3 regions of the Bradyrhizobium sp. RDM12 genome follow, and region 2 is predicted to be linked to each of the others. Evidence: predicted binding sites of a transcription regulator. Region 2 holds the regulator's gene; each other region holds the start of a gene.
The links. The regulator LexA, encoded in region 2, represses DNA repair genes until DNA is damaged. The targets are predictions, from matches to a motif close to TGTTCNNNNTGTGTTCNG.

Region 1 (13,538 bases), 2.1 Mb from region 2:
CAAGGCGGTGATCGAGCTCGCCTCGCTCACCTCGTTCACGACCTCGCAGATGACGTTCCTGGAGCAGCTCACCGACTCCATCGGCATCGTGCTCAACTCGATCGAAGCGACGATGCAGACCGAAGGGCTGCTGAAGCAGTCGCAGCAGCTCGCCGGCGAGCTGCAGACCCAACAGCGTGAATTGCAGCAGACCAACGACCAACTCGAGCAGAAGGCGCAGCAGCTCGCGGAACGCAACGTGGAGGTCGAGCGCAAGAACCAGGAAATCGAGCAGGCCCGCCGCGCGCTCGAGGAAAAGGCGACCGAGCTCGCGCTGACCTCGAAGTACAAGTCCGAATTCCTGGCCAACATGAGCCACGAGCTGCGCACGCCGCTGAACTCGATCCTGATTCTCGGACAGCAGCTCACCGACAACCCGGACGGCAATCTCTCCGCCAAGCAGGTCGAATTCGCCCGCACCATCCATGGCGCCGGCACCGACCTCCTGAACCTCATCAGCGACATTCTCGATCTCTCCAAGATCGAGTCCGGCACAGTGACGGTGGATGCCGAGGAAATCCTCACCGCCAACCTGCTCGAGACGGTCGGGCGACCGTTCCGGCACGAGGCGGAGAACCGCAATCTGTCGTTCAAGATCGACGTCGATCCGAACCTCGCACGCAGCATCGTCACCGACTCCAAGCGCCTGCAACAAGTGCTGAAGAACCTGCTCTCCAACGCCTTCAAGTTCACCGGCGAGGGCGAAGTGCGATTGAAGGTCGCCGGCGCGCTCGGGGGTTGGGGCACGGATCATCCTGTGCTGAACTCCGCACCAGCCGTAATCGCCTTCGAGGTCTCCGATACCGGTATCGGGATTCCCCTGGAGAAGCAGAAGCTGATTTTCGAGGCATTCCAGCAGGCGGACGCCGGCACCAGCCGCAAATACGGCGGCACCGGCCTCGGCCTCGCCATCAGCCGCGAACTCGCGAGCCTGCTCGGCGGAGAAATCCACCTGCGCAGCGCCCCGGGCAAGGGCTCGACCTTCACGCTGTATCTGCCGCTGAAATATTCCGGTCCGACGCTGGCACCGCGCGCAGCACCAGCGCCGCAACCATACAACCAGCCGCCGGCACTCCAGGCCGCCGCACCGGAGCAGCAACGCGTCATCGAGCAACTGCCCGACGACCGCCTCAATCTCGAGCCTGGCGACAGCATCCTTTTGATCGTCGAGGACGACCCGCATTATGCGCGCATCCTGATCGACCTCGCGCGTGACAAGGGTTTCAAGGTTCTGGTTGCCGCACGCGGCGCAGAGGCGCTCGAACTCGCAAAACAGTATCAGCCGAGGGCCGTCTCACTCGATGTGTTCCTGCCCGACATGCTCGGCTGGACTGTGCTGAGTCAGCTCAAGCACAACCCGCTGACGCGCCACATCCCCGTGCAGATCATCACGCTCGACGAGGACCGCCAGCATGCGCTGGCCCGCGGCGCCTTCTCCTTCGTCAACAAGCCGACGACGACTGAAGGGGTCGCCGCCGCGCTGGCGCAGATCAAGGAATATGCGCGGCCGCGGCGCAAGCGGCTCCTGATCGTCGAGGACAACGAGGCCGAGCAGCTGTCGATTCGCGAGCTGCTGCATCACGACGACATCGAGATCGTGACCACCGACACCGGCGCCGGCGCGCTCTCGACGCTGCGCGAGGCGCCCTGCGACTGCGTCGTGCTCGACCTCCGGCTGCCCGATATGAGCGGCTTCGAGGTGCTGGATCAGATCCGTCGCGACGATACGCTGTCGAACATTCCGGTGGTGGTGTTCACCGGCCGGGAGCTCTCCGCGGAAGAAGATGCGGAGCTCCACACCATGGCGCGCAGCATCGTGGTCAAGGGCGTGGAATCGCCCGAACGCCTGCTCGACGAGACCGCGCTGTTCCTGCATCGCGTGATCACGGAGCTGCCGGTCGAGAAGCAGCGGATGCTGGAGAAGCTCAACAGTTCCGATGAGGATTTGATCGGCAAGACCGCGCTGCTCGTCGACGACGATGCCCGCAACATCTTCGCGCTGTCGAGCGTACTGGAACGGCGTGGCATGAAGGTGCTGACGGCAACCACTGGCCGCGAGGCGGTGACGCTGGTCGAATCCAACCCGGAAATCGCCATCGTGCTGATGGACATCATGATGCCGCAGATGGACGGGTATCAGACCATCGGCGTGATCCGGGAAAATCCGGCGTTCCTGCGCCTCCCGATCATCGCACTGACGGCGAAGGCGATGAAGGGCGATCGCGAAAAATGCCTGGAGGCCGGCGCGTCCGACTACCTCGCCAAACCCGTCAACACCGATCAATTGCTGCTTGCGATCCGCATGTGGCTGCACCGCTGAGTTGGATCCGAGAATGGACCACGAAAAGGTCAATATCCTCCTCGTCGACGACCAGCCGGCCAAGCTGCTCGCCTATGAGGTGATCCTGAAGGAACTCGGCGAGAATCTCGTGATCGCCTCGTCGGGCCGCGAGGCGCTGGAGGTGCTGCTCAAGACCGAGATCGCGGTGATCCTGGTCGACGTGTGCATGCCCGAGCTCGACGGCTTCGAGCTCGCGGCAATGATCCGCGAGCATCCGCGCTTCCAGAAGACCGCGATGATCTTCATCTCGGCCATTCAAGTCAGCGACATCGACCGGTTGCGCGGCTACGAGATGGGCGCCGTCGACTACGTGCCGGTGCCTGTCGTTCCGGAGGTGCTGCGCGCCAAGGTCAAGGTGTTTGCTGAACTCTATCGCAAGACGCGCGAGCTCGAGCGGCTGAACCAGGATCTCGAGGATCGCGTCCGCGCCCGCACCGCCGAGCTCGAGAACTCCACCGCAAAATTGCGCGAGAGCGAAGAGCGACGCAGCATGGCAATCGCCGCCGGCAAGATGGGATCCTGGGACTGGGACTGGGTCACCGGCGACTGGATGTGGGACGAGGGGCAATATCGCATCTTTGGCGTGAGCCACGAGAATTTCGAGGTCAACCCGGCCAACGTTCAGGCACTGCTCCATCCCGACGACGTCGATCAGCTGCCCAAGGCCGTCGCCGAATTCAACACAGGCACGCGCGCCTACGAGACGGAGTTCCGTATCGTGCGCCCCGATGGCGATGTGCGCTGGTGCGTCGGCACGGCGGCCGCAACTGTGGATCCAACCGGTCGCGTCGTACGGGTGAGCGGCGTCACCGTCGATATCACCGAACGCAAGCGCGCCGAGGAGCGGCAGAACCTGCTGGCGCGCGAAGTCGATCACCGCGCCAAGAACGCACTGGCGCTGGCACAGTCGATCGTGCGCCTCACCCGCGCCGACGGGGTCAAGGCTTACGTTAATGCGGTGGAGGGCGCATCAATGCGCTCGCGCGCGTGCACACCATCCTGTCGCTATCGAGCTGGCAGGGCGCCGAGCTCTCGAAGCTCATCGAGGAAGAGCTTGCGCCCTATTCGCTCGGCGGACAGATCAAGCTCGCGGGTCCCGCGGTGCAGCTGCTGCCGGCGACAGCCCAGACACTGGCGCTCGCGCTGCACGAGCTCTTCACCAACTCCGCCAAATATGGCGCGCTCTCGACCCGGTCGGGGCGGCTTGCGATCGGCTGGCAAGCCGAGAACGATCTCCTCACCCTGACGTGGGACGAGACCGGAGGGCCGCTGGTCAGGACGCCGAAGTCGCGTGGCTTCGGCACAAGAAGCCTGCTGGCCAGTGTCAATCCCAGCTCGGCGGACAGGCGCAGTTCGATTGGCGTCCAGAGGGGCTGTTGTGCCGTCTCGATGTGCCGTTGACGCGCAAGAGCGCGGCAACGTCGGCGGTGCAGGAGAAGTTTGAGGCCAGCACCTCTCCCGAACTTCAGCGCGCGTCGGGTTAGCGCGACGCGGCGACCTTCAACCGCAACATCGGCCGCGGTTCATCGGCGATACGCCCTTCGAGCCAGGCTTCCGTTTGCGCGAGATCGCGCAACGCCGTCGCGTAGCGGCGGGCGGCGCTGCGCTCCGCACCGCGCGGCAGCTTGCGTGCCTTGCGCAACATGTCGGCCGCCGCGTTACGATAGGCCAACGAGCGATAGAGAAAGACTACCTTGCCCATATCGAATGTTCCCGTGTTGATGCCGTTCATCCTCGCAAGGTCGGCATGAACGCCCGATGAAGCGGGGGATGACAAATCCTTCATCCGGACGGAACCCTCGATTGTGGCCGGCGTTTGCATGGCAGATCGATCGGCAGTTCCATGCGCGCAAAAAAGTCGCCAAATAGGTCGCCAAATAGGTCGTCCAGTCTGATCTCTCCCACCGGCATCATCAAACTGATGACGCATGCGATGATGGGCGCTGCACTCGGTCTGGCGTTCACGCTCGCACTTATTCTGGCCAATCCTGCGGTCGCAGAATTGGTGAACCACGGCGGCCGTGCGGCAGCCTTCGTCTTTGTCGGCACGATGGCGACGACGTTTGCGATCGGTGCCGCCCTGACGGGAGTCGTGTTCATCCTGAACGAAGACAAGGAATCTTGAAGCGCGTGAAGCGCAATCCGACGTATTGCTCGGAACTCCCGCGGCGAATAGCGGTTGGCTGCCTGCGTCAATTCAACTCAGGGAGTTCCCTCACATGAAGACGACCAAGCTCGCCCTCGCCGTGATGTTGGCAACCGGCCTCGCCGCCGCGCCGTTTGCGGCGGAGGCGAAATCTCACAAGAAGCACCACTCCTCGACCTCGCAAGCTGCGCCCACGTCGCAGACCACGACGGGCGCGAACATGAAGACGACAGCCCCCGACGCCTCCGGCCAAGGCGGTGCCGGCCCTGGCAGCGACCACGGCGGGAGCATGACCAAGCCTCAGAACGGGATGAGCAAGTAGGCGCAAGCTCATCGCATAAAAAAAGCCCCGCTACGACGCGGGGCTTTTCGTTGCGTGGGGGACCGCTCCTAAGAGAAGATTACGCACCGACGCCTCGACACCGGCTATATCAAGCCTCAAGGCGCTGATTTTACGTCGAATTTCATTGATTCTGCCGTCCACGTCTTGTTAGAACAAAATGAGAACATATAGTCAAGCCACGAATTCAGAATGGAGAGCGCACATGCAGGTTCAGCATAAATACGACGCCAAAGCTTTTCTCATGGAGCAGATGACCCGGGCGCAGGGGCTGCGGCTGAAGCGGCTGAGTGAAGAGGCCTACCAGCCCGCGCAATACGATCGCGGTCTGTCCTCTGCCGAAGCCGCGCGCCGCATTCAGGTGCTGGAGGCGGAGATTGAACTCGCGAACTCGTTCTGAGGCTCGCGGCCGGCGCCTTTGAACGTTGCGTCAGCACTCCTGTTTCTCTTCCGAGGCCAACGGAGAGAGTGAATGGCACGCAAGGCAAAAAAACGCCGCTACTCACGCAGCGCCGGCAGTGATGTCGAACGAGAGATGCGGCGCTACAAGAAGGGGACTGCGAAGAGCGGACGGGGCGGTCGCGGAGGTCGCGTGAAGAGCCGCAAGCAGGCGATCGCGATCGGCCTCTCGGAAGCGCGCAAGAAGGGCAAGAAGGTCCCGAAGAAGGCTTCGAAGCGAAAGACGTCCAAAAAGACGACAAAGAAAAAGAAGAAGACGACGAAGAAGAGCTCGAAGCGCAAATCCGCCAAGCGGTGACGCTGACCGGCGTCAGATCATCGTGCCGGGCATGAAGCAGCGGATCGAAACGCCAAACGCTGTCTTGACCGGCCAGACCATGGTGCGCCCGGCGCGGTTCGGCTCGGTGATCACGGCTTCGTCGGGGACCTCGATCCATTCCCCGTCAAGACGGACTCTGTAGTGCCCATTGTGCGAGTCCCAGTCAGGATCCGCCACGGCAACGCCGTCGGCGTCCGAACAGCACGGACCGAGATGGCTGCGCAGGCTGTCGAACCACGGCTTTAACGGCGAGTCGGCGAAGCGGCCGTCATCGCGCCCCAGGGCGCTTCCGGTCGACAGCAAAAGAGGCGCTGCGAGCAGCGCAAGCTTCAGCGAGAGCTTCAATCGATCCATGTCGGCACCGATCAAATGCGAACCACCGGCCGGTTCCACAAAGCGGCCGGACGTCCGAAGTTCCACTCCAGCAATTTGCCTCGGCGGCTTCATTGCCGCCAAGGCACACGACGCGATGGCAAAGTCTGACGAGCGAACGCGGCTTTTTCGGACGAAACCGTCATCATTGCTGCCGTTAACGAGAATGTTATCGGCGGCCTGTGGGTATCTCGAAAGCTGCGCGCGAAAAAGGCGGCCCGCAGGCCGCCTTTTGAATTTGCCGCCGAGGCCAAGAGTCGCGATCAGGCGAGCGGCACCGCGATGAACCGGGTCGCCTCTGCAGTCTTCACCTGCAGCAGCACGCTCTTCTTTCCGGACGATTTGGCCTGCGCCAACTCGGAGCGGACATCGCCGACATTGGCGACAGCCTTGCCGCCGACATTGAGGATGACGTCGCCGGTTTGGATGCCGCGCTGCGCAGCCGGACCCTGCGGGTCAACCTCGGTGACCACGACGCCCTTCTGGCCTGCGCCCTGGACGTCGCCGGCCGGCGCCAGGCTGAGGCCGAGGCGCGGCGTGCCGGGGGCCTGCTGCATCTTGCCCTCGTCAGTGTTGCCGCTTCCTTGGGCCTGCCGTTCGTTCGGCAATTCACCGAGCGCCAGCGTCACCGTCTTGGTGTCGCCCTTGTGGAGGATGTCGAGCTTCACGGACGTGCCCGGCGCCAGCGTGGCGATGGTGCGGGCGAGATCGCGGAATCCTTGATCGCGGTGCCGTTGACCGCGGTGATGACATCGCCCGCCTCGATGCCGGCCTTCGCCGCCGGGCTGCCTTCCTGCGGGTTGTCGACGATTGCGCCGCGCGCCGCCTTCAGGCCGAGACTGTCGGCAATCTCCGCCGTCACCGGCTGCACCTGCACGCCGAGCCAGCCGCGGGTGACCGCGCCCTTGTCCTTGAGCTGCGCGATCACGAGCTTCGCGGTCGAGGACGGAATATCGAAGCCGATACCGACCGAGCCGCCCGAGGGCGAGAAGATTGCGGTGTTCACGCCGATCACGTTGCCGTTCATGTCGAACGCCGGACCGCCGGAATTGCCCTTGTTGATGGGCGCATCGATCTGGATGAAATCGTCATAGGGACCGTTGCCGATGTCGCGGCCGCTGGCCGAAACGATGCCGGCCGTCACGGTGCCGCCGAGGCCGAAGGGATTGCCGACCGCGACCACCCAGTCGCCGATCCGCGGCTTCTGGTCGGAGAATTTCACGAACGGGAAGTCCTTCTTGCCGTCGACCTTGATCAGCGCGAGGTCGGTCTTCGGATCGGTGCCGACGACCTTCGCGGTGTAGATCGTGCCGTCGTCCGTCGTCACCTGCACCGACTCTGCATGGTCGACGACATGGTTGTTGGTCACGGCGTAGCCGTCGGCCGAGATGAAGAAGCCGGAGCCCTCGCCCGTAATCACCTGGTGGTGTTGGCGCGGCATGCCGTTCATGCCCGGGAAGCCGAACTGCCGCGAGAACTGGTCGAACGGAGAATCCCCGTCCGAATCCATCCGGTTCTGTTGCAGCATCGCGCTCTTGTCGTTGTCCTGGTCGATCTTCACCCGCACCGAGATGACGGCGGGCTTGACCTTGCTGACGAGATCGCCGAAGCCCGGCGGCGTCGCGGCGCTGTCAGCCGCGTGCGCAGGCGAGATGAGAGTTCACGCCGAAATGCGTCGAAGCGGGAGAAGCAGCCAGCAAGGCCACGCCGAGCGCGGCCACGGTGCCGAGCAGTGCAAGCCGGCGCGGCTTCAGAATTTTTCGGGCCTTGGCGGTGTCGGAATTGACGCGATCAATCATGTCGAATTCTCCATGTTGGGTAAGTCGCCTTGCACCCAACATGGACATCGTCACCTTACGACGTCCCGTCCACGCGATTAAATCTAGGCAAAGTAACTGCGGCCGTCCGTCGCAAGCCAAATTCTCGACACGGACGTCCCCCTGCGTAACGAGCCCGCGAGCAGTTTTCTGAGGAGTTACGGTTATAGCGCTCTAGGCCGCGGCGGGATGCTCCCATGCCGCGACGGCCTCATCTTCGCGTTGCGCATTGCACGCATCGAAATGCGCCTTCAACGCAGTCTCGGCGAGATATTCGAAATGCTCGGCCTGACCGAGCAGCTGCCAATTCTGGAGCGGCCGATAGGCTGCCTGCTGGCGACAGAGGGACGCCAGCGCGCGGTAGCGACGTACGTTCTCCATGAGACCCTCCCTCGCATTCACCCGGGCTTATTAACCCTGATTTGCGTCAGGTCGATGGCGGCTATGCAAAACGTTCTTGCGCGCACAGCCGGCTTAATCTGGGTTAACTTTCAGGAAGCCTGCAGCCGCACATTGGTTCCTGTCGAGGGACTCTGGAACCGCGATGGATGATCAGCCCGATCTCTTCGCTTCCGCGGCACCGCGAATGGCCGCGATGTTGGCGCCATAATCGGCATTGCGCCCGCCGCGGAACACTGCGGAACCCGCCACGAGCGTATCCGCGCCGGCCGCGGCAACCGCGGCGGCATTGTCCCGCGTGACGCCACCATCGACCTCGAGACGGATCGGCCGCTCGCCGATCATGCTTCGAATGCGCCTGATCTTCTCGAGCTGGGATTCGAGGAAGGACTGGCCACCGAAGCCAGGGTTGACCGTCATCACCAGCACGAGATCGAGACGATCCAGCACATATTCGATCGCGCTTTCGGGGGTCGCCGGACACAGGCTGACGCCGGCCTTCTTGCCGAGTGCGCGGATCGCCTGGAGCGAACGGTCCAGATGCGGGCCCGCCTCGGCATGGACGGTGATGACATCGGCCTCCGCCTTCGCGAACGCCTCCAGATAGGGATCGACAGGCGCGATCATCAGATGCACATCAAAGACCTTCTTCGTTACCGGCCGGATCGCCCTGATGACATCTGCGCCAAAGCTGATATTCGGCACGAAGTGCCCGTCCATCACGTCGCAATGGATCCAGTCGGCGCCGGCCGCATCGATCGCTGCGATCTCCTCGCCGAGGCGCGCGAAATCCGCCGCTAGGATCGAGGGAGCGATCATGATCTCCCTGGTCATGTCTTTGCACTCCGCACATCGGCACCGCCGCTGAAGACACGGCTCGCCAGGACGTCGATCGGATCGATGGTCTCGAGAGCGGCAACGTCGAGCATGCGATCGAGATCCGACACCAGGCGATCAGCCTGCCGCAGACGAATGCGATCGACCGCGTTGCGGATCGAGCGGGCGTTGGAGAAGAACGGCTGGGTTCGGCGCAACGCGATGTAGCTCTCGAAGGCTTCGCGCGCAGCCGCCGAGAGGCGGTAGCCGCGCTCCTTCAGCATCAGCTCGGCGATGACCAGCAGCTCGGCTTCCGCATAATCCGGGAAGTCGATGTGGTGAGCAATACGCGAGCGGAAGCCGGGATTGGAGGCGAAGAAGCTGGTCATGCGCTCGCCATAGCCGGCGAGGATCACCACGAGGTCTTCGCGCTGGTTCTCCATCACCTGGAGCAGGATCTCGATCGCTTCCTGGCCGTAGTCGCGTTCGTTGTCGGGCCGGTGCAGGTAATAGGCCTCGTCGATGAAGAGCACGCCGCCCATCGCCTTCTTCAGGATCTCCTTCGTCTTCGGGGCGGTGTGGCCGATATATTGCCCGACAAGATCGTCGCGCGTCACCGAGATCACCTGCCCGCGCCGCACGAAGCCGAGCCCGTGCAGGATCTTTGCCATGCGCAACGCCACTGTGGTCTTGCCGGTGCCGGGATTGCCGGTGAACGACATGTGCAGCGTCGGCGGCGCTGATGCGAGGCCGGCACGCTGGCGGATGCGCTCGATCAGCAGCAGCGAGGCGATCTGGCGCACGCGGTTCTTGACCGGCTTCAGGCCGATCAGCTCCTGCTCGAGCTGTTGCAGCGTCTCGGTGATTCCGGCCGCTTCGGCCTCCTTGCGGAGATCGAAATTGGTTTCACCGCCTTCGGCGGCCGTTGCATGGGGAACGTCAAGCATGGGCACCTCGAAGAAAAGAGCTTCGCCGCGAGGGGAGCGGCGAAGCAGTGGTCCGCCAAGGATACGAAGCAGGGAGTGCTCCGCGCGGAGAGGAATGGCTATTGCTAAGCGTGGGCAGCGGCCTTGCGTATGGTGCTGTACCGGATCGCGCGGCCGCCAACCTCCTGCCGCACCAGCTCGAACTCGGCTTCTTGCGGTGGACGGTTGACGAGAAAGGATATGCGCACCGACTCCCAGCCGTGGCTGGCGTCAAAGCCGCTGATGCGGATGTAACGGTCGCCATACACCCGCCGACACTCCGCGAGCTCCATCATCACGCCGGCAGCGTCCTGAAGATCGAACATCGGTAGACCCCACATCTCCCAATAGGTGTTGCGGGGATGCGGGTCGTCGGTGAACTCGATGTTCACCGCCCAGCCATTGGCGAGGCAGTACTGCACCTGCTTGGTGATCTGATCGTCGGTAAGATCGGGCAGGAACGAGAAGCAGCCCTGGGTGAGTTTCATGTTGCGTCTCCCTAGACAGTTTCGAGCGCGGTTGGCACGAAATCCGGCGTGTCGGTGGATTGATAGTTGAAGGTGACGTCCTTCCAGACCTCGAGCGCGGCCTTCAGCGGCGTGCAAGTCTCGGCCGCCCGGGCCAGGATCTCCGGGCCTTCATGGACGTAGTCGCGGCCCTCGTTGCGGGCGAGGATCATCGCTTCCAGCGCCACGCGGTTGGCGATCGCGCCGGCCGCAATGCCCATGGGATGGCCGATGGTGCCGCCGCCGAATTGGAGCACGACGTCCTCGCCGAGCAGATCGAGCAGTTGGTGCATCTGGCCGGCATGGATGCCGCCGGAGGCAACCGGCATCATCTTGTTGAGGCTCGCCCAGGACTGGTCGAAGAACAGGCCATGCTCCAGCTTGGTCGGGTTAAAATCCTCGCGGCAGACGTCGTAATAGCCGCGCGTGGTGTTGGGATCGCCCTCGAGCTTGCCGACCACCGTGCCGGCATGGATGTGGTCGACGCCGGCCAACCGCATCCATTTGGCGATGACACGGAACGACACGCCGTGGCTCTTCTGCCGCGTATAGGTCGAGTGACCGGCGCGGTGCAGATGCAGGATCATGTCGTTGCGGCGCGCCCATTTCGACATCGACTGGATCGCGGTGTAGCCGATCACGAGATCGATCATGACGATGCACGACCCGAGCTCCTTCGCGAACTCCGCGCGCTCGTACATGTCCTCCATCGTGCCCGCGGTGACGTTGAGATACGTGCCCTTGACCTCGCCGGAGGCTGCCTGTGCGCGGTTCACCGCCTCCATGCAATAGAGGAAGCGGTCGCGCCAGTGCATGAACGGCTGCGAGTTGATGTTCTCGTCGTCCTTGGTGAAATCGAGCCCGCCCTTCAGCGCCTCGTAGACGACGCGGCCGTAGTTGCGGCCCGAAAGTCCCAGTTTCGGTTTGACCGTTGCGCCCAGCAACGGCCGGCCGAACTTGTCGAGCCGCTCGCGCTCGACCACGATGCCGGTCGCCGGGCCTTGGAATGTCTTCACATACGCGACCGGGAAGCGCATGTCTTCCAGGCGCAGCGCCTTGAGCGGCTTGAAGCCGAACACGTTGCCGATGATCGACGCCGACAGGTTGGCGATCGAACCCGGCTCGAACAGGTCGAGGTCATAAGCGATGTAGGCGAAGTACGAGCCAGGGCGTGCCCGGCACCGGATCGACGCGATAGCACTTGGCGCGATACTTCTCGGCAGCGGTCAGCCGATCGGTCCACACCACCGTCCAGGTCGCGGTGGAGGATTCGCCGGCCACGGCCGCCGACGCCTCAATCGGGTCGACGCCCTCTTGCGGCGTGACGCGGAACAGTGCGATGACGTCGGTGTCCTTCGGCACATAGTCGGGCTCCCAATAGCCCATGCGCGCGTATTCCATCGTGCCCGATCGATAGCGCTCCTTGCCGCGGACGGTGCCTGCATGTGCATTCATGGCTCTCTCCTGCTCTTCTCTCGGAATGATTAGGCTGCAACCGGCTCGCTGGCGCCGATGCCGGGATCGAGCTCGCCAGTGCGGTAACGCCGCGCCATCTCGCCCAAGGGAACGACCTTGATCCTGCTCGCATGGCCGGCGGTGCCGAACTGCTCGAAACGATCGCGGCAGAGCTCCCGCATGGCATCCATCGCGGGTTTCAGGAATTTGCGCGGATCGAACTCGCTGCGGCTCTGCGCGGCGACTTTGCGGAACACGGCAGTCATGGCGAGCCGGCAATCCGTATCGATATTGACTTTGCGCACGCCGCTCTTGATCCCGCGGACGATCTCCTCCACCGGCACCCCCAGGTCTGCGGCATCTCGCCGCCGAACTGGTTGAACATGTCCTGAAGCGGCTGCGGCACCGATGACGAACCGTGCATCACGAGGTGTGTGTTCGGCAGCCGGCGATGGATCTCCTCGACCACCCGCATCGCCAAAATGTCACCATCCGGCTTGCGGCTGAACTTATAGGCGCCATGCGAAGTGCCCATTGCGATAGCGAGCGCATCGACCTTGGTGGCACGAACGAAGTCGACGGCCTGGTCGGGATCGGTCAGCAACTGGTCGTGGCTGACCTTGCCCTCGACGCCGTGCCCATCCTCCTGCTCACCACCACCATGCTCGAGCGAACCGAGCACACCGAGCTCGCCTTCGACGGAGGCGCCGACCCAATGCGCGAGATCGACGACGCGACGGGTAATCGCGACGTTATAGCCGTAGTCGGCCGCCGTCTTCGCGTCCGCCTCGAGCGAACCGTCCATCATCACCGAGGTGAAGCCATGTGCGATGGCGCTGGCACAGGTGGCCTCGTCGTTGCCGTGGTCCTGGTGCATGCACAGCGGAATGTCAGGATAGGTCCGCTCCAGCGCGTCGATCATGTGCGAGAGCATGAGATCACCGGCATAGCTGCGGGCACCGCGAGAGGCCTGGATGATGACGGGTGCATCGACTTCAGCCGCCGCCTGCATGATCGCAATGCCCTGCTCCATATTGTTGATGTTGAACGCCGGCACCGCGTACCCGTGACTGGCGGCGTGATCGAGCAACTGGCGAAGGGTGATACGGGCCACGACAAGTCCTCCTGTTATCACTTGCGAGCGCGGGCGATCGCCCGCCGGGCGGCTTCCGCCACGCTTTGCGGCGTGATGCCGAATTCGCGGTAGAGCACCGGTGCCGGCGCCGACGCGCCAAAGCCGCGCATGCCGACGAACTCACCGTCAGCACCGATCCAGCGATGCCAATCGCCGGCGACTGCCGCCTCGATGCCGACGCGCGGCGCCGTGCCGAGAACCGCGGCGCGATAGTCGTCCGGTTGCTCCTCGAACAGGACGAAGCACGGCGCCGACACGACGGCAGCGCGGACATGCTCGGTCGCGAGCAGGCGCGCAGCTTCCAGCGCGATCGAAACTTCCGAGCCGGTCGCCATCAGCGTCACGTCGCGTCCGCCATCGGGCGAGACAATCACATAGGCGCCGCGTGCGACCCGGTTCCTGCCGCGCACATCACTGCGGAAGGTCGGC
Region 2 (4,463 bases):
GGATCGATCTCCTCGGGCTCTCCAGCGTTGCCGGTCAAAGCCAGCATTGCGCGGGCGATCTCATCCTGACTATCCGCAGGAAGCTGTCGCACGGCTTGAAGCGCCTTCTCGAGCAGTTTCGTCATGGAAGGTAAGGTAAGCCGAGCTGGCGCCGAAAGGAAGTGCGGTTTCTCGCTAGAGGAGGCCCTTTTTGCGTCGGCCCTCGGCTCGGCTAGAACCTTGCCGACCAATTCCTTCGCTTTTGTTGCGGGAGTTCACCGTGGCCTTGATGCCGGTTACTGATGCGCTGGCCGCCGTGCTCGACGGCGCGGAGCCGCTGCCCGAGGAAACGGTCGCGCTCGATGCGGCCTTTCATCGCGTGCTCGCGCACGACGTCGCGGCGCGGCGCATGCAGCCGCCGCAGGCGATGTCGGCGATGGACGGCTATGCTGTCCGAGCGGCGGATGCAGCCAGGGTCGATGCGCAGCTCAACGTCATTGGCGAGGTCGCAGCCGGCCGTCCATTTGCAGGAACTGTTGGCGCTGGAGAAGCTGTGCGGATCTTCACCGGCGGCGTCGTCCCCGACGGCGCCGATGCGATCGTGATCCAGGAGGACACCGTCGCCGACGGCAAGCGCATCACGATCAAGGAGGCCGCCGTCGCCGGGCGGCACATTCGTCCAGCCGGCATCGATTTTCGCGAAGGTGACGTGCTGCTGCGCGCGGGCGCGCGGCTGACCGAGCGCGACCTCGCGCTGGCCGCCGGCATGAACCACCCGCAGCTTGCCGTTCGCCGGCGTCCGAAGGTCGCGATTCTTGCCACCGGCGACGAGCTGGTGATGCCGGGCACGACGCCTGGTCATGGCCAGATCGTCTATTCCAACGGCTACGCCCTGCATGCGCTCGCCCGGAGCGAGGGAGCCGACACCATCGATCTCGGGATTGCCGCTGACACGCTTGCAGCCACCTCCGCCGGCATCCGCCGCGCGCGCGAATCCGGCGCCGACATCCTGGTCACGACGGGCGGTGCCTCGGTCGGCGACCACGATCTGGTGCAGCAGGCGCTCCGCGATGAAGGCACCTCGATGGCGTTCTGGAAGATCGCGATGCGGCCGGGCAAGCCGATGATGAACGGGCAGCTCGGCGCGATGCACGTGATCGGCCTGCCTGGCAATCCTGCATCATCCTACGTTTGCGGCTTCCTGTTCATGGTGCCGCTGATTCGAGCGCTGTCGGGCCGTTCGGTGATTCATCACCGTCGCGAACGCGCCGTGCTCGGCCGCGACATCGGCGCCAATGACCAGCGCGAGGATTATCTTCGCGCCCGCCTCGATCTGCGTGATGACGGCACCCTCGTCGCCCTTCCCGTCAACCACCAGGACTCCTCGCTGCTTGCAGATCTCGCTGCGGCACAGGCACTTCTCGTGCGCGCACCGTTAGCACCGAAGGCCGAAGCGGGAGCGCCTTGCGAGGTGCTGCGGCTGCCCGTTTGAGCGCATCGTTCGCAACCGTTCTGCGAACTTTGTCGCGTTCACGGTAAATTAAGCAGTTGCGGAACATGTATCGAACATATAGTGTCCGTTCATGATTTGTTTCGAGCATGTAGCGGCTTATTGCTGAATTCAGCGTCTCGGAATCGAACGACATCAACCGGGGGATTTTGGTCGAGATGTTAACGCGCAAACAATACGAGCTCCTGCGGTTCATCAGCGAGCGTCTGAAGGAAAGCGGCGTGCCGCCCTCCTTCGACGAGATGAAGGACGCGCTCGATCTGCGCTCGAAATCGGGCATCCATCGCCTGATCACTGCGCTCGAGGAGCGCGGCTTCATCCGCCGCCTGCCCAACCGCGCCCGCGCCATCGAGGTGATCAAGCTGCCCGAGCTCCAGGCCGCCGCCGGCAGCCGCCGCGGTTTCACGCCGAGCGTCATTGAAGGCAATCTCGGCAAGGTGCGCACGACGTCGAGTCCGCAGGCCGACGAGGGCGAGCGTCCCGTCGCGGTGCCCGTGATGGGCCGGATCGCGGCCGGTACGCCGATCGAGGCGTTGCAGACCCGCAGCCACACCATCAGCGTCCCGCCCGACATGCTCGGCTCCGGGGAGCATTACGCGCTGGAAGTGCGCGGCGACTCCATGGTGGAGGCCGGCATTCTCGACGGCGACATGGCGCTGATTCAGCGCAACGAGAGCGCCGATACCGGCGACATCGTGGTTGCCCTGATCGACGATGAGGAAGCGACGTTGAAGCGCTTTCGCCGCCGTGGTGCTTCGATCGCACTCGAACCGGCGAACGCGGCCTATGAAGTCCGCATCCTGCCGCCCAACCGGGTCAAGATCCAGGGCAAGCTGATCGGGCTGTACCGGAAGTACTGAGCGGGTCGCGATCGACGACCGTCAGCAACGATTGGAGCGGACGATTGTCCGCTCCGGCTGGATGGTCTTTCTGGTTTTGCACAGATTATCCGGCTACCTCTCCAGCGCTACATCCTCGGCACGCCGCAACGAAGCCCCATCGCTTCGCAGGCGCTTTGACCGACCGAGGAGACCACCATGCGCAAGATCATTTTGGGCACCGCCACGATGACGCTGATCGCAGCATCGGCGCCGCAGGCCTTAGGCTCGCAGGCCTTGATGGGGTCGCAGGCCTTGGCTGCTCAGCCGCAGCATCACGCGCGCAAAGCGCCACAGGCAACGAGCGAGCAATTCCGCGATGCCCGCAACGCCCGTCGCACAGCCGACGCAGCCGGCCTGGCAATATTCGGGCTGGTCGGCGCCCGCAGGCCGCTGAGATGACGCGCTCACCGAATGCGCGGGAGCAGGCTTTGTTCCTCGTGCATTTGCAAAAGATAATGTGATCGCGCTCTGTCGATGCGAGCCGCAGATTTGCCAACAAACAAGCATATGATCAGCTTCCACTCTGATAGGGGCCTGTGCCTCAGAGACAGAGGCGCCGGTGCTCTATCCTGATTGAGGAGCACCCGATGTGTGACTATAGCCTGCATGCCGTCGCGACGCGTCCCGCAGAAGTCGGTGAGACCATCGTCACGACAACGTTCCGCGGCACCTCGACGCGCGGCTTCGCCTCCGAAGCCGACATGTCCGTCGCGGTCTGCCTGCTGCCGGGAACGGAGCTCGCCTTCGCCGACAACGTCCGCTACGACAATCGCTGGATCTGGACGCGCACCATCAATTCGCGTGTCGGCAAGTTCGGCAAGGTCGATCCGCACATTCCCGACCGCCATCACGACGCGATCGAATTCCCCGACGGCAAATACGTGCTGGTAACGCAGCTCGTGGAAGGCCAGCGTGCGACCGTGCTGCAACTGCCGGTAACCCAGCCGCTCGGCGAGCGCGAGCACAAGCCGCAGATCGCCGACAGCCGCTCCACGCCGCCGCGCCTGCCGATCGGCTAAGCGGTCGATCTTAATCCTCGGCCTGCAGGTCGGCGTCGGCCGGCGTTGCGTCTTTGGAACGCGGAGCTGCCGACCGTGGCATGAGGGACTGTTCGAAATCTCCATCGCCGGCCGCCGCCGGCGACCAGGGGCGGTTTGCGCCCCTCGCCTTCACCGCCTGAATGGCAAAGCCGTCGCCGCGCGGCGTCAGCGCCAGCGCGCCTTGGCGCGCGAGACGCGGCCGATCGACCACCATCGCACCACAATCCGGCGGCGCGGGCCTTGCCGTCACCACCAGTGCCGCGCGGCTGCAATCGTCGGCCAGCGCGTCGATGCGGAGCGCCAGCGCAATCATGCGCCCGTCGGCGAGTGGCGTCACGCAGCCGGTGTCGTCGCACGACACGCCGTCACTGAGCGAGGCGCTCCCGGCATCGCGGGAGTCCGCATCGGCCGCGAGCCACTCCTTGAGCAGAAAGCTGTCCTTGCTCGTCCGGATCAGATGCAACTGCCCGTCCCTGCCCCGCACCGCGACGCTCTGCCCGTCACCGGCGATGAGAATGTCGGGTTGCCGAACCGACAGCCCCCAGACGATCGCCGCGACGAGCACGAGTACGCCCGACCAGCGCAAGGGCGTCCGCAGCAAGCCCATCAGGATCAGCCCGACGCTCGCCGCGATCAGCGGCGCGGTGCCGAAAGCGCCGACGTGGCCGATCGCTCCGGGCAGCGCCGCCACCCAGCGCGACACCGCCACCATCCAGTCGATGCCGATCCCCATGAGTCACCAGAACACGCCGTCGAGCCCGAAGGGCGCAGCGAGCAATCCCAACCGCAGGCATCACCAGCGCGGACACCACCGGCATCGCGCCGAGATTGGCCAGCACGCCGTAGGGCGTGACGCGGTGGAAATGGAAGGCGGCATAGGGCGTGGTCGCAAGCCCCGCGATCATCGAGGCCATGAACAGCATCGCGATCTCGCGGCCGCCCCACAGCGCGATGCGCGCGGTGGTCGAATGATCGGGCGAGGCAAACAGGTTCGGCATGCCGATCTGCACCAGCGCGACGAGCCCGAGCGTTGCCGCAAACGACATCTGGAAG
Region 3 (13,538 bases), 1.6 Mb from region 2:
AGCGCACTTCGCAGATCGCCGAGAAACATCCACTGCAACAGCACGATCAGGAGGATGCCGACCACCATGTTGTGCAGCACAGTATGAGTGGTGAGCTCGATCAGGTCGCCGCGGTCATAGATGCGCTCGATACGGACGCCGGGCGGCAAGATGCTGGACTCGTTGATGGTTTGAACGAGCTGGTGGACCCGCTTGATGGTTGGCGAGCTCTGCTCGCCGCGGCGCATCAGGACGATGCCCTGCACGATGTCGTCGGAATCGTCGATACCGGCGATGCCGAGTCGCGGCTTCTGGCCGACGGTGACGGTGGCGACGTCCTTCACCAGCACCGGATTGCCGTTGGTCTGGGCGATCATGGTGTTGGCGAGGTCGTCGATGGAGCGGATCAGGCCGACGCCGCGGACCACGGCCGATTGCTGTCCAATATTGACGGTGTTGCCGCCGACATTGACGTTGGAATTGCTGACCGCCTGGAGCAGCTGCGGCAGCGTCAGGCCGTTGGCGACGAGCTTGTTGTTGTCGACCTGGAGCTCATAGGTCTTGCTCTTGCCACCCCACCCGGTGACGTCGATCACACCGGGCACGGCGCGGAAGCGGCGCTGGAGGATCCAGTCCTGGATGGTCTTGAGGTCGAGCACGCTGTAGTTCGGCGGTCCGACCAGCCGATAGCGGAAGATTTCGCCGATCGGGCTCAGCGGCGAGATCTGCGGCTGTACGTTGCCCGGCAACGGTGCGAGCTGCGCCAGACGGTTCAGGACCTGCTGCAATGCCTCGTCATAGGTGTAGGCGAAGGAGAACTGCAGCTTGATGTCGGAGAGGCCGTAGAGCGAGATGGTGCGGATGGTCGTGAGGTTCTTCAGGCCGGCGACCTGGGTCTCGATCGGGATCGTGATGTAGCGCTCGATCTCTTCCGCCGAGAGGCCCGGGCTCTGCGTGACGATGTCGACCATCGGCGGGGTCGGATCGGGATAGGCCTCGATGTTGAGCTGATTGAACGCAATCAGGCCGCCGATGAGCACGGCGACGAACATGCCGACCATCAGGAAGCGCCGATTGACGGCTAGGGCGACGAGACGGTCCATTCAGGTTTTTCGCAGTTTCTTGGGGCTCGTCGATCAGCTACCGGACGCCGCGCGGTCGATGAACAGGCTGCCTTTGACGACGATCTTTTCGCCGGGCTTCAGGTTGCTGGTGACCTCGACGAGGTTGCCGTTGATGAGGCCGGTCTTGATCTGACGGAGTTCGACCGACTTGTCCTCGCGCGCGACCCAGATGCGGACCTGGTCGCCTTCGTAGATCAGCGCCTGCTTCGGCACCGCAGGCGCCGCGCGGTCGCCGGCCGAATAGATCGTGACGTTGGCGAACATTTCCGGCTTGAGCAGGCCATCCTTGTTGTCGATGGTGGCGCGAACCAGCAGGCGGCGGGTGTTGGGATCGATCGCGGCGGCGACGTAGTTGATCTTGGCGGTCAGCGGACGCCCCGGCAGCGCCATCACGTTGACGCTGATGTCCTGCCCGACGCAGACTTGGGCAGCGTCGCTCTCGCGCACGAAGGCGGTGAGCCAGACCGTCGAGAGATCCCCGATCACGAACACCGGATCGCTGGCGCCGGAATTGACATATTGCCCGGGACCGATCTTGCGCTGCACGACCGTGCCGGAAATCGGCGCATAGATCGTGATTTCCGGATTGATGGTGCTCTTGCTCTGGAACGCCTTGATCGTCTCGTCGGTGAAACCGAGTATCCGCAGCTTGTTGTTCGCGGCCTCCAGCGCCGTCACCGCCGAACGCATATCGTTCTGCGCCTGGACCTGGGTCGCTTCCGCCTGTTGATAGTCCTTGAGCGGAATGGCGCGGCCTTCGTAGAGATCCTTGGCGCGTCGGTACTGGATCTCGGCAAGCTCGAGTGCCGACTTCGCCTTGTTCTGCGACGTCATCGCCGCGATGAAGTCGTTCTGGGCCTGCACGGTGTCGGCGGCCTCGATTGTGAACAGCGGTTGGCCTTGGGTCACGCTCTCACCGGGCTTGGCGAGCAGTTTGGTCACGCGGCCCGCATAGGGCGAGAACACCGGCGTCGAACGGTCTTCGTCGACCGCGACTTTGCCTTCGGTGATATACTCGGCGCGGAAGCTTTTGGCATTGACCGGCTCGATCGTCAGCGTCGCCCACTCCGACGGTGTCGGCGTGAAATTCTGCGCATTCCGGCGCGATTGGCTGGAGACTTCGGAATGGCTCTTGTCCTTGCCGCCCGTATGGAAAAAGCCGTAGGCCGCGGCCCCGGCAAGCGCCAGTAAAACTACGGATGAGATCACCCGTCGTTTTGTAAGCACCTGCAATCGCTTGGTATTTTCAACTACCATGGGGCCCGGTCAAGTCTGCGACGATCTCGGCAAACGACTGCCTCATCGGTCGCGCTAATAGTGCCGAATTGAGATTTCAAACAACCTAAAAAACGCTGTGCGTCCTTCGGTTTGCGTTAAAATTTTGCGACACGTCAGCTTCACGTCAGTTTCGCGCCGGCCATTGCGGCGGATGGCTGCCGAGCGGCATGGCCGGACGGCTCCATTGCGCCGGCGTCCGCGACAGCACCGCCGAATGGCGCACCGCCGTCAACGTGCCGAAGCCAGATGACACTGTCTCCATGAACGCTGCATGTACAGCCTCACCCGTAAGATCCGGGGTGTTGAGACCACCTTCGAGACGGCCGAGATTCCAAAGCCAGCGTCCGGTCTGCGCCAGCGACACGCGCACGTGCCAGCTGCCGCCTTCACGGGCCTGGCGCGCCCTCGCCATCATCGCGCCGAACGCCATCAGATAGCCGGTGGCGTGGTCGAGCATCTGTGCCGGCAATTCCTTGGGACCGTCGATGCCGGCGGCCTTGCCTTCCGCGTCGTTGAAGCCGGTCGTGGTCTGCACCAGCGAATCGAAGCCGCGCCGCTCGGCCCATGGGCCGGCATGGCCGTAAGCCGATAGCGTGACGTAGACGATGCCGGGATTGATCTCCGCAGCCTGCTCCGGCGAGAAGCCGAGCGCAGAGAGCGCGTGCGGACGATAGCCTTGCGAGACAATGTCGGCGTCCTTCAGCAGCGCGCGTATCTGCGCCCTGCCCTCCTCGCTCTTCAGCTCAATGAAGGTGGTGAGCTTGCCGCGGCCGGTGTCGATGGTGAGCCAGGGAATAGCGGGCAGCTCCGGTCCCGAGACCAGCAAGACATCGGCGCCGTGCGCGGCGAGCGTGCGGCCGGCGACGGGACCGGCGATGACGCGGGAGAGATCGAGCACGCGAAGACCGGAGAGCGGGCGATCGCCTTCAGGCCACGATTTGGGAGGAGCGTCGCCGATTTTCTCGATCGAGATCAGCGGCAATTGCGCGAGTGCGCGCGCCTGCGGCAGCGCCGACCATTCGTCGTAGGAGCGCATCAACGCAACGACGCCGCCTGCAGCGTAAGCCGCAGTTTCAAAGTCCTCGGCCTTCCACTGCATCAGCGCGGCCTGCACCTTCTCGCGCTCGGGCACACAGCCAAGCACCTTGCAGACGGCGTCGCGGTGATGCCTAAAATTGGTATGGCAGCGGACGAAGCGATTGTCGCCGGTCTTGTAGACGCCGGCGATGGCGTCCAAGCCGGTGGCGGCAGCTTGTCGTCGAGGCGCAGATAACGCTCGGAACGGCATTCGACGACGGCGTGACGCATATTGACGGCGAGATCCTGCGCCTCGCCGCTGCGCAGCCGCCAGATTTCAGCAGCGGCGAGGCCGGCAGCGGCAATCGTCGTTTGTCCGGCAACTGCGACGCGAAACGAGGATGGGATCTGCGGCTCTTCGCCGGTCAGCCGTACACGCGCGAGCGCAGCCTTATCGCCGCCGGCGGACGCCCAGATCTCGCTGAGAATGTCGGCAGGGCTTTGCATGACCGTTTCTCTCCTTAGCTTTGCGAGCTTCCATTAGCACAAAGGAACGCAATGGCCGCCATCGATCCCCTCACCGCCGGTGCCGTGTTCATCGCAACGGCGGCCACGGACGCAGTCTATGTGATGTTCACCTCGGCCGTGATCGCGCGCAAGCGCGTCCCGGCGGCGAACTGGAGCGCGGTCTGGTACCTGCTCTCGTCCTACGCCGTGATCAGCTATACCGAGAACGCTTTCTATGTCGCTTTCGCGGCGATCGGCTCCTGGGCCGGCGCCTATGTCTCGCTGACCTACCTGCACCGCCCGCCCGGCGGACCGCCGGTGGGGGCGGCGCCGGAGTGAGGGCAGCCCGTCTCTCTCCACGTCGTCATTGCGAGTGCAGCGAAACAATCCAGAATCATTCCGCGGCGACAGACTGGATTGCTTCGTCCGCAAGAGCTCCTCGCAATGACGACGTGGAGACTTCTGCGGATCTCCTGAAACAGCTACACTCCCTGCGATCAACAAGAAGGAAAACCAAACAATGGATCTCGGTCTCAAAGGAAAAAACGCCATCGTGCTCGGCGGCACGCGCGGTATCGGGCGGGCGATTGCGGCGACGCTGGCCGGTGAAGGCAGCAATGTCGCGGTCTGCGCGCGCAATGCGGAGCAGGTCGCGGCCACCGTTGCTGAGCTGAAGGCGAGCGGCATCCGCGCCGCCGGCGGCACGGTCGACGTCACCGACGGCGCGGCGCTGAAGGCGTGGGTCGAGGGCGCGGCAAAGGAGCTCGGCGGCATCGACCTCCTGTTCGCCAATGCCGGCGCCATGGCGCAAGGTCACGATCCCGCATCGTGGGAACAGAATTTCCGGCTCGACGTGCTCGGCGCCGTGCATGCGTTCGACGCCGCGCGGCCATTCCTCGAGACGAGCGGCGCTTCGAGCGGCGATGCCGCCTTCGTCATCATCTCCTCGATCTCGGCAGCGCAGGCCGATCTCGCCAGCTCCTACGGCCCGATCAAGGCGGCGCTGATCCACATGGCCAAGGGATTGGCGCGGCAATACGCAAAGAAGAAGATCCGCGTCAACGTGGTCTCGCCCGGCACCGTCTATTTCAAGGGCGGCGTCTGGAACATGATCGAGCAGAACATGCCCGAGCGTTACAATGAGGCCATGAAGCGCAATCCGACGGGACGCATGGCCGCACCGCAGGAGATCGCAAACGCCGCAGTCTTTCTGGCAAGCCCGGCATCGTCGTTCACCACAGGCTCGAATCTCGTTGTAGACGGCGCGATCTCGAACCGGGTGAACTTTTAGGAGATTCTCTATCCTCGTCATTGCGAGGGTAGCGAAGCAATCCAGGAATCTTGCCGCGAGGACAGCCTGGATTGCTTCGCTACGCTCGCAATGACGGGTGTGGCGGCACCGCGCCACTCCTCAATGGAAATCCCGCGACGGCGGCAGGATGCGGACGTTGCGGGGGTGGCGGATTTTTTGCGCCGGCATGTCCGCGTGGTCGCGGCGGTCGTCATTGAGCGGCTCGATCACGGTCGCGCCTGGGGGCGCCGGAGGCTTGCGGCTCAGGGCATCGTTGGCGAGGCCGACCAGATCGTGCGAGCGGTCGATCATGCGCTGCGCGATCAGGTGCGTCACCTTCTCGGGGCTGCTCTGGATATAGCCCTCGACCAGGACGAGGCGCGCGCCCATCACCTCTTTCCGGTACTGCTCCATGATCTTGGGCCATACCACGACATTGGCGATGCCGGTTTCGTCCTCCAGCGTCATGAACACGACGCCACTGGCGCTGCCGGGCCGCTGCCGCACCAGCACCACGCCGGCGCAGCGGACGCGACGCCGGTCGTTCTCATGGCTGATCTCCTTGCAGGCGACGATCCGCTCGCGCGAAAACGTCTCGCGCAAGAATTCCATCGGATGGCCCTTGAGTGACAGCCGGATGGTCTGGTAGTCGGCGACGACCTGTTCGGGACGCGGCATCACCGGCAACGGCTTGGCCTGCTCGTCCGGCTGCTCGCGCGCGGTGGCCGCTTCGAACAGCGGCAGCGCCACGTCGTCGGGCAACCGCCGCACCTGCCATAGCGCCTCGCGGCGGTCGAGCCCGAGCGAGCGGAATGCATCAGCATCCGCCAGCAGGATCAGCGCGCGCTTGGGCAGGCCGGTGTCGCGGGCAAAGTCTTCGAGCGAGGTGAACCGCTGGCGGTCGCGAGCCTTGATGATGCGGTCGGCCCAGTCTTCCTGAGCGACATAGACCTTGCCTTGCCGCTTCGCCTGCTCCGATTTTAGGAACTCCTCATCGGGATCGAGCCAGCGAAAGCCGTCGATCTGGCGGAAGCCCAGACGAACGGCACAATGATCCCCATCCCGCTCTTCTAACGTGCTCTGAGCGAAGCTATGGGAAACATCGACCGGACGAACCTCGACTCCATTCTTGATCGCGTCGCCGACGATCTGCGCCGGCGCATAAAAGCCCATCGGCTGCGAGTTCAGAAGTCCGCAGCAGAACGCATCAGGGTGATGGTATTTCAGCCATGACGAGATATAGACGAGTTGCGCGAAGCTCGCGGCATGGCTCTCCGGAAAACCGTAGGAGCCGAAGCCCTTGATCTGATCAAAGCAATTTCTGGCGAATTGAGGATCGTAGCCCCGGCGGATCATGTTGCCGATCATTTTTTCTTCGAAGTTACCGATGGTCCCAACGTTGCGGAACGTTGCCATGGCACGTCGCAATCCGTTGGCCTCTTCCGAAGTAAACTCTGCAGCTACAATCGCGATCCGCATCGCTTGCTCCTGGAACAGGGGCACGCCGAGTGTCTTGTGCAGGACCTCACGAAGTTCATTTTTGTTGCCCCCTTTGGATAAGGATACTCAATATCCTCCGGGTTCATTTTTCGTCGGCGCAGATACGGATGCACCATGTCGCCCTGGATCGGACCCGGACGCACGATCGCGACCTCGATGACGAGATCGTAGAACGTTCGAGGCTTCAGCCGTGGCAGCATGTTCATCTGCGCGCGGCTCTCAACCTGGAACACGCCGAGCGACTCTCCCCGCTGCAGCATTTGATAGACTTCGTCGTCATCCTCTCCTTTGATATCCGCAAGCTTGTAACGCTGCCCCTTGTGATCGGCTATAAGATCAAAACACTTGCGGATACACGTCAGCATGCCCAGCGCGAGCACGTCGACCTTCATCATGTTGAGCGCGTCGACGTCGTCCTTGTCCCATTCGATGAAAGTGCGGTCGTCCATCGCGGCGTTGCCGATCGGCACATAGGTGTCGAGCCGGTCTTGCGTGAGTACATAGCCGCCGACATGCTGGGAGAGATGACGCGGGAATTCGATCAGCTCGGTCGCAAGTTCGACCGCGAGGTTGACCATGGAATTTTGCGGATCGAGCCCGGCCTGCCTGACCTGCATATCGTTGAGGCCCTTGCCCCAGCTGCCCCAGACGGTGTCGGCGAGCGCGGCCGTGACGTCCTCGGTCAGCCCCAGCGCCTTGCCGACGTCGCGGATGGCGCTGCGTGGACGATAATGGATGACGGTGGCGATAATCGCGGCGCGGTGGCGGCCGTAGCGGCGATAGACATATTGCATCACCTCCTCGCGCCGCGAATGCTCGAAATCGACGTCAATATCCGGCGGCTCCAGCCGCTCCTTGGAGATGAAGCGCTCGAACAGCAGATCGATCTTGGTCGGATCGACCGAGGTGATGCCGAGCACGTAGCACACCGCCGAATTCGCCGCCGAGCCCCGCCCCTGGCACAGGATGTTCTGGCTGCGCGCGTAGTGCACGATGTCATGCACGGTGAGGAAGTAATGCGCGTATTTCAGCTCGGCGATCAACGCGAGCTCCTTCTTCAGGGTCGCGCGCAGCTTTGCGTCGATGTTGTCGATCCCGCCAAAGTATTTATCGACGCCCGCCCAGGTCAGATCCTCCAGATGTCCCTGCGCGGTCTTGCCCGGCGGCACCGGCTCGTCCGGATATTGATATTTGAGCTGGTCGAGCGAGAAGTCGATCTTGTCGGCAAAGCGCATGGTCTCCGCGATCGCCTCGGGGAAATCGCGAAACAGCCGCGCCATCTCGCGCGGCGTCTTCAAAAAGCGCTCGGCGTTGGCTTCCAGCTTGCGTCCGACCGCCTCGATCGTGGTCTTTTCCCGGATGCAGGTCAGCACGTCCTGAAGCGGCCGGCGGCCGGGATCGTGATAGAGCACCTCGTTGGTCGCGAGCAGCGGCACCCTTGCTTTGGCTGCGAGATCGTCGAGCCGCGCCAGACGACGACGGTCATCGCCGCGATAGACCAGGCTCGCGGCCAGCCACACGCCTTCGGCGCGGCTGGCTTGGAGCTTTGAAATCACATCCAGCGCTTTCGCATCATCAAACCGATGCGGCAGCGTCAAGATCAGGAGCTGACCTTCAGAAAATTCCAGAAGATCGACGAAGCTGAGACGGCATTCGCCCTTCTCGATCCGCGTGATGTCGTCGCCGCGCTTGCCTCGGGTGAGGAGCTGGCACAGCCGGCCATAGGCGGCGCGGTCGCGCGGATAGACAAGGATGTCGGGCGTGCCGTCGATGAAGACGATGCGCGCGCCGATCAGGAGCTTTGGCTTGTGCAGCACCGTGTCATTGTCGAGCTCCTTGTAAGCACGTACCACGCCGGCCAGCGTGTTGTGATCGGCAATGCCGATCACGGGAATGCCGAGCTTGCTGGCCTGATGCACATAGGCGCGCGGATCCGAGCCGCCGCGCAGGAAGGAGAAGTTTGTGGTGATGCCGATCTCGGCATAAGCTGATGTCTTCATGCGAAGAGACCGTGCACATACCAGCCGGGAGAAGCGGGCTTGCCGTCGGCATCGAACACCTCCCCCTCGTAAAGACCATCGCGAAAGATCCAGAAGCGCAGACCCTCGGCATCCTCGATGCGGAAATAATCCCGCGTCAGCTGCTTGCCGTCCTGCCGCCACCATTCCATGGCGATGCGCTCGGGTCCTTCCACCCGCACGACCGCATGTTTTGCGCGCCGCCAGGTGAATTGATGCGGCGGGCCATCAGGCACGGTCGCGAACGGCACTGTGACCGGCTCCGGCTTGTCGAACAGCCGCAGGGGACGCAGCGGCGGCTCGCTCTCGACGCGCGCCGGCCATTCGGCCTGCATGGCGGCGGCGAGATGATGCTGCGCGGGCGCGGCCAGCACCGCCTGCTCGGGGATATGGGTATCCTCAGGCAGATGCACGACGACGCGTTTTCCGCCGATACGCGCGGCGATGCGGTCGATCAGCGCGGCGAGCTCGTCATTGTCATGGACATGAGCGTCGAGATCGCGCTGCGCCTGCACTACGATCTCGGTGCGGCTCGCCGACAGCCGCACCATGTCGAAGCCGAAGCCGGGATCGAGGGGATCGGCAAGCGCATCGAGCCGCTCGCGGAACAGCCGGTCGATGACAGCACTTCGCGTCACGGGACGTCCGGTCTCGACCGTGATCGCGCGCACCACACCGTCGGTGCGGAAGAATACAGCCTCCAGGCGTCGCGCGCCCTTGCCCTGCTTCTCCATGGAGGCGATCAATGTGTCGGCCAGCCGCGACAGTGTCATCGCGATCATGGCGTCGGTCGCGATCGGCTCGGCAAAGCGTTTTTCCACGATGTAGTCGGGCAGCGGTTTTCGCGGGCTGATCGGCGCATCGCCCTGCCCCAACGCATGCGCGAGCAGCGTGGAGAACCGCGCGCCGAACCGCGCCGTGATTTCGCTCGGGGTGCGCGAGGCGACATCGCCGATCGTCTTCAGCCCGGCCCGGCGCAAGCCGGTGGTGATGGTCTCGTCCGCACCGAGCGCGGACACCGGAAACCGGTCGATCGCCGCCGCCTCCGCGCCATCGGCAACAATAACGCCAGGCGTCTGCCGCGTCAGCGTGCGCGCGCAGACCGAGGTGCTGGCGATCGCGGCGCCGACGGCAAAGCCCTGGCGCGCCAGCGCACGAACCAGCGTCTGCAACAATGCAGCCTCGCCACCGAACAGATGCGCGCAGCCGGTGATGTCGAGGAACAGCCCGTGCGGCGGATCGAGCGCCACCAGCGGCGTGAAGCGGTCGCACCAGTCGGCGATGTCGCTCAGCGTCTTCGCATCGGCCACGACATCGGCGTCGAACACTTTCAGGTCCGGACACATCGCGCGGGCATTCGCCAGCGGCTGGCCGATGTGCAGACCGAGCCGCTCGGCGGCCTCGTCCAGCGCATGGATCACCAGCGCATTGTTGTCCTTGATGACGACGATGCTGGGCTCAGGATTATTACCCAGCCCGCTGCTGAAGAAACGCTGAATCCGGTCGATGGGCAGGCGCGGCAGCCACAGGCTGAGAATACGCCGACGGTTCACTGAACTGGCACTCATCACACTTCCATTCCATGATCCACCGGCCACACGGGCCATGACGATTGCGCAACAGCTCGACATCGAAGCGCGGCGCGCCCCAGACACTCCATACTGATCCCGGCGGCGAATGCGCCGCGCGCAGCATCCATCGCGTTTCCGCAGTCGAGGGCAGCGGCTGTGCCGCCATTCGCAGCAAGAGGCCGGTGACGCCGGAGGATTGCGCGGCCAGCGTCAGCTTGCGGCTTGCGACGAGATCGAACTGCCTGGTCTCGCCCCAGAGTTCGAGCACGACGGCGCCGAGCGCATCGCAGGCGAGCGCATCGGCAGAGGTGCGCAGCGCGCTCTCCACGTCAGCCGCGCGCACCATCACCACGCGGCGCGGATCGAGGCCGAGCTCGGCGAGCCCGCTCATCGACAGCGCGCCGGTTTCAAGTTCCGAGAAATCCTGCCGCACCCATAGCAGCGGCCGGCGCACCGTGACGCGGCCCGCAAGCCCGATGACAAAGCCCGTCGCGGCCGCGCCCTGACGCCCCTCGCAAAACACCTCGTGGATCGCCGCGCGTGCGAGCCCGCCCTTCAGCGCGCGGTCGACCTCGCCGTGGCCGAGCGCGACGCGATCGTGATGATGCACGACCTCCGCCGTCTCGATCCGTTCGATCTGGCTGCGCAAGGTCGCAAGCGCGCTCATGCGTGCGGTGGCGCATGATCCGCCAAAGTGTGAGCGGTTTGGCGACGAGATCATGCGCCCTCTTAAAAAGTGGAGCGCGATCGGACGCAAAACCGGCGACCACTTTTGCTGATCGCGCTCCGCATGCTCGCCGCTCCTCAAAGATTGATGCCGTGGCGTTCAAAAGAAGAACCAGCGGCTGGCTCATTTGTTCATGTTATGTTCTAATATAAAGCTAACGGCACACGAAGAGTCAATCGAATTGCAATCGATCAGATTCATGAGCTGAATCAAAGGGATTCCGGAATGGACGTACAACGCAAGCTGGAGATCCTGGCGGATGCAGCCAAGTACGACGCCTCCTGTGCTTCCAGCGGCACCGAGAAGCGGGATTCCAGCGACGGCAAGGGCATGGGCTCGACCGCGCCGGGCATGGGCATCTGTCATTCCTACGCGCCGGATGGCCGCTGCATCTCGCTGCTCAAGGTGCTGCTCACCAACGCCTGCAATTACGACTGTCTCTATTGCGTCAACCGCGCCTCCTCCAACGTGCCGCGCGCCCGCTTCACCATCGACGAGGTGGTCAAGCTGACGCTGGATTTCTACCGGCGCAATTACATCGAAGGACTGTTTCTCTCCTCCGGCATCATCCGCAGCCCCGACTACACGATGGAGCAGGTGGTCCGCGTCGCCCGAAAGCTGCGCGAAGAGCATCACTTCCGCGGCTACATCCATCTCAAGACCATTCCGGAGGCCGATGACGCGCTGATCGCGGAGGCCGGCAAATATGCCGATCGTCTCTCCATCAATATCGAGATGCCTGAGGAGACCAGCCTGCAGCAATTCGCGCCCGAGAAGGACGTGCGTGCGATCCGCCGCACCATGGGCCAGCTGCGGCTGAAACTGGACGAAGCCGAGGACAACCGCAGCACCAAGTCGAAGGCCAAGCCGCAGCGCTTTGCACCGGCAGGACAAAGCACGCAGATGATCGTCGGCGCAGATGGCGCGAACGATCACACCATCCTCCACACCAGCGCCAATCTCTACGGCTCCTACCGGCTGCGGCGCGTCTATTACTCCGCCTTCAGCCCGATCCCCGATGCCAGTCGCGCGTTGCCTCTGGTACAGCCGCCCTTGCTGCGCGAGCACCGGCTCTACCAGGCCGACTGGCTGATTCGCTTCTACGGTTTTGACGTCGGCGAGATCGTCGATGATAGCGCGATGCTGTCGCTCGACATCGATCCCAAGCTCGCCTGGGCGCTGCGCCATCGCGACCGTTTTCCACTCGACATCAACCGCGCCAGCCGCGAGGAGCTGTTGCGCGTGCCGGGCTTCGGCACCAAAGCGGTCGAGCGCATCATCGCCACGCGGCGCACCACCACGATCCGTCTCTCCGATCTCGCGCGGCTGCACGTGGCCCGCAACAAGGTGCTGCCGTTCATCGTGCTCAGCGATTACCGCCCCACGCCGGACCGCCTCGACGAGGCGCGGCTGATCGAACGGTTCAAGCCGAAAGCAACGCAATTGGGGTTTGGTTTCTGATGCAATACATCACCCTCGACACCGAAACCGATTTCGAAAACTGGCGCAAAGCCGCCCGCACGCTCGTGCTTCATCGTGTGAAGCCCACCGATGTCACCTGGGCCGTGCAAGGCGGCGAAGCCGAGTTGTTCGCACCGTCCGCGCCGTCTCCGATCCTCGAGGTGAACGACGGCACATTCAATGTGTCGGCAAAATTCGTCGACCTCGCCCAGGCCGCCATCCTGCATCGCGATCCCCAGCGCTTTGCGATCCTCTATCGCCTGCTCTGGCGGTTGCGGGACAATCACGATCTCATCGAGGTCGCGACCGATCCCGACATCGCGTTAGCTACGGCGATGGCAAGAGCGGTCCATCGCGACGAGCACAAGATGCACGCTTTCGTGCGCTTCCGCGAGATCGGCCGTGAGCGTGCCGCGCATTACGTCGCCTGGTTCGAGCCGGAGCATCACATCGTCGAGCTCGCCGCGCCGTTTTTCGCCAAACGCTTTGCCGATATGCCGTGGTCGATCCTGACGCCCGATCTCTGCTCCCATTGGGACGGCCACGCGCTGTCGTTCACGCCGGGCGTGAGCAAGAGCGAGGCGCCAAGCGAAGACCGGCTGGAAGAAACCTGGCGGCGCTACTACGCCAGCATTTTCAATCCGGCACGGTTGAAGGTGAAGGCGATGCAGACCGAGATGCCGAAGAAATACTGGAGGAACCTGCCCGAGGCCTCGATCATTAAGCCTCTGATCGAGGACGCCGAACGCATGACCCGCGCCATGATCGCAAATGCCGCAACCGATCCGCACAAGCCCCAGAAGCGGCCGGAGGCTCCGATGACACGTAAACCCGCCGCCAACAATCTCGACGCGCTGCGAGAAGAGGCCGCGCATTGCCGCGCCTGCCCGCTCTACAAGGACGCGACGCAGACCGTGTTCGGAGAAGGACCGAAGAACGCCACCATCATGCTGGTCGGCGAGCAGCCCGGCGACAAGGAAGACCTCGCCGGCCATCCCTTCGTCGGGCCGGCCGGACAGATGCTCGACCGTGCGCTGGCGGAAGCCGGCGTCGATCGCAAGAAAG

Region 1: ACTGJ9_RS33945 (DUF3072 domain-containing protein) is a predicted target of LexA. The motif match lies at 5,018-5,035, and genes of this name have one in related genera.
Region 3: ACTGJ9_RS31795 (putative DNA modification/repair radical SAM protein) is a predicted target of LexA. The motif match lies at 11,141-11,158, and genes of this name have one in related genera.

Annotation. Positions count from the first base shown of each region.
Region 1 is NZ_CM133064.1:6,946,940-6,960,477, forward strand. It holds gene ACTGJ9_RS33920 (HAMP domain-containing protein) at 1-2,359, shown strand, start outside; partial or broken gene ACTGJ9_RS33925 (sensor histidine kinase) at 2,373-3,864, shown strand; gene ACTGJ9_RS33930 (hypothetical protein) at 3,861-4,112, opposite strand; gene ACTGJ9_RS33935 (hypothetical protein) at 4,302-4,505, shown strand; gene ACTGJ9_RS33940 (hypothetical protein) at 4,600-4,848, shown strand; gene ACTGJ9_RS33945 (DUF3072 domain-containing protein) at 5,072-5,266, shown strand; gene ACTGJ9_RS33950 (DUF6496 domain-containing protein) at 5,339-5,623, shown strand; gene ACTGJ9_RS33955 (hypothetical protein) at 5,636-5,998, opposite strand; partial or broken gene ACTGJ9_RS33960 (Do family serine endopeptidase) at 6,280-7,815, opposite strand; gene ACTGJ9_RS33965 (hypothetical protein) at 8,008-8,214, opposite strand; gene rpe (ribulose-phosphate 3-epimerase) at 8,386-9,066, opposite strand; gene cbbX (CbbX protein) at 9,063-9,995, opposite strand; gene ACTGJ9_RS33980 (ribulose bisphosphate carboxylase small subunit) at 10,100-10,501, opposite strand; partial or broken gene ACTGJ9_RS33985 (form I ribulose bisphosphate carboxylase large subunit) at 10,513-11,974, opposite strand; partial or broken gene fba (class II fructose-bisphosphate aldolase) at 12,004-13,088, opposite strand; gene tkt (transketolase) at 13,106-13,538, opposite strand, start outside.
Region 2 is NZ_CM133064.1:4,863,487-4,867,949, reverse strand. It holds gene ACTGJ9_RS23785 (hypothetical protein) at 1-125, opposite strand, end outside; gene ACTGJ9_RS23780 (molybdopterin molybdotransferase MoeA) at 260-1,471, shown strand; gene lexA (transcriptional repressor LexA) at 1,648-2,349, shown strand; gene ACTGJ9_RS23770 (hypothetical protein) at 2,527-2,769, shown strand; gene ACTGJ9_RS23765 (hypothetical protein) at 2,958-3,389, shown strand; partial or broken gene ACTGJ9_RS23760 (ComEC/Rec2 family competence protein) at 3,400-4,463, opposite strand, start outside.
Region 3 is NZ_CM133064.1:6,474,250-6,487,787, forward strand. It holds gene ACTGJ9_RS31755 (efflux RND transporter permease subunit) at 1-1,082, opposite strand, end outside; gene ACTGJ9_RS31760 (efflux RND transporter periplasmic adaptor subunit) at 1,116-2,360, opposite strand; partial or broken gene ACTGJ9_RS31765 (CoA transferase) at 2,506-3,905, opposite strand; gene ACTGJ9_RS31770 (hypothetical protein) at 3,957-4,244, shown strand; gene ACTGJ9_RS31775 (SDR family NAD(P)-dependent oxidoreductase) at 4,426-5,196, shown strand; partial or broken gene ACTGJ9_RS31780 (error-prone DNA polymerase) at 5,317-8,696, opposite strand; gene ACTGJ9_RS31785 (Y-family DNA polymerase) at 8,693-10,282, opposite strand; gene ACTGJ9_RS31790 (ImuA family protein) at 10,182-10,952, opposite strand; gene ACTGJ9_RS31795 (putative DNA modification/repair radical SAM protein) at 11,238-12,473, shown strand; gene ACTGJ9_RS31800 (UdgX family uracil-DNA binding protein) at 12,473-13,538, shown strand, end outside.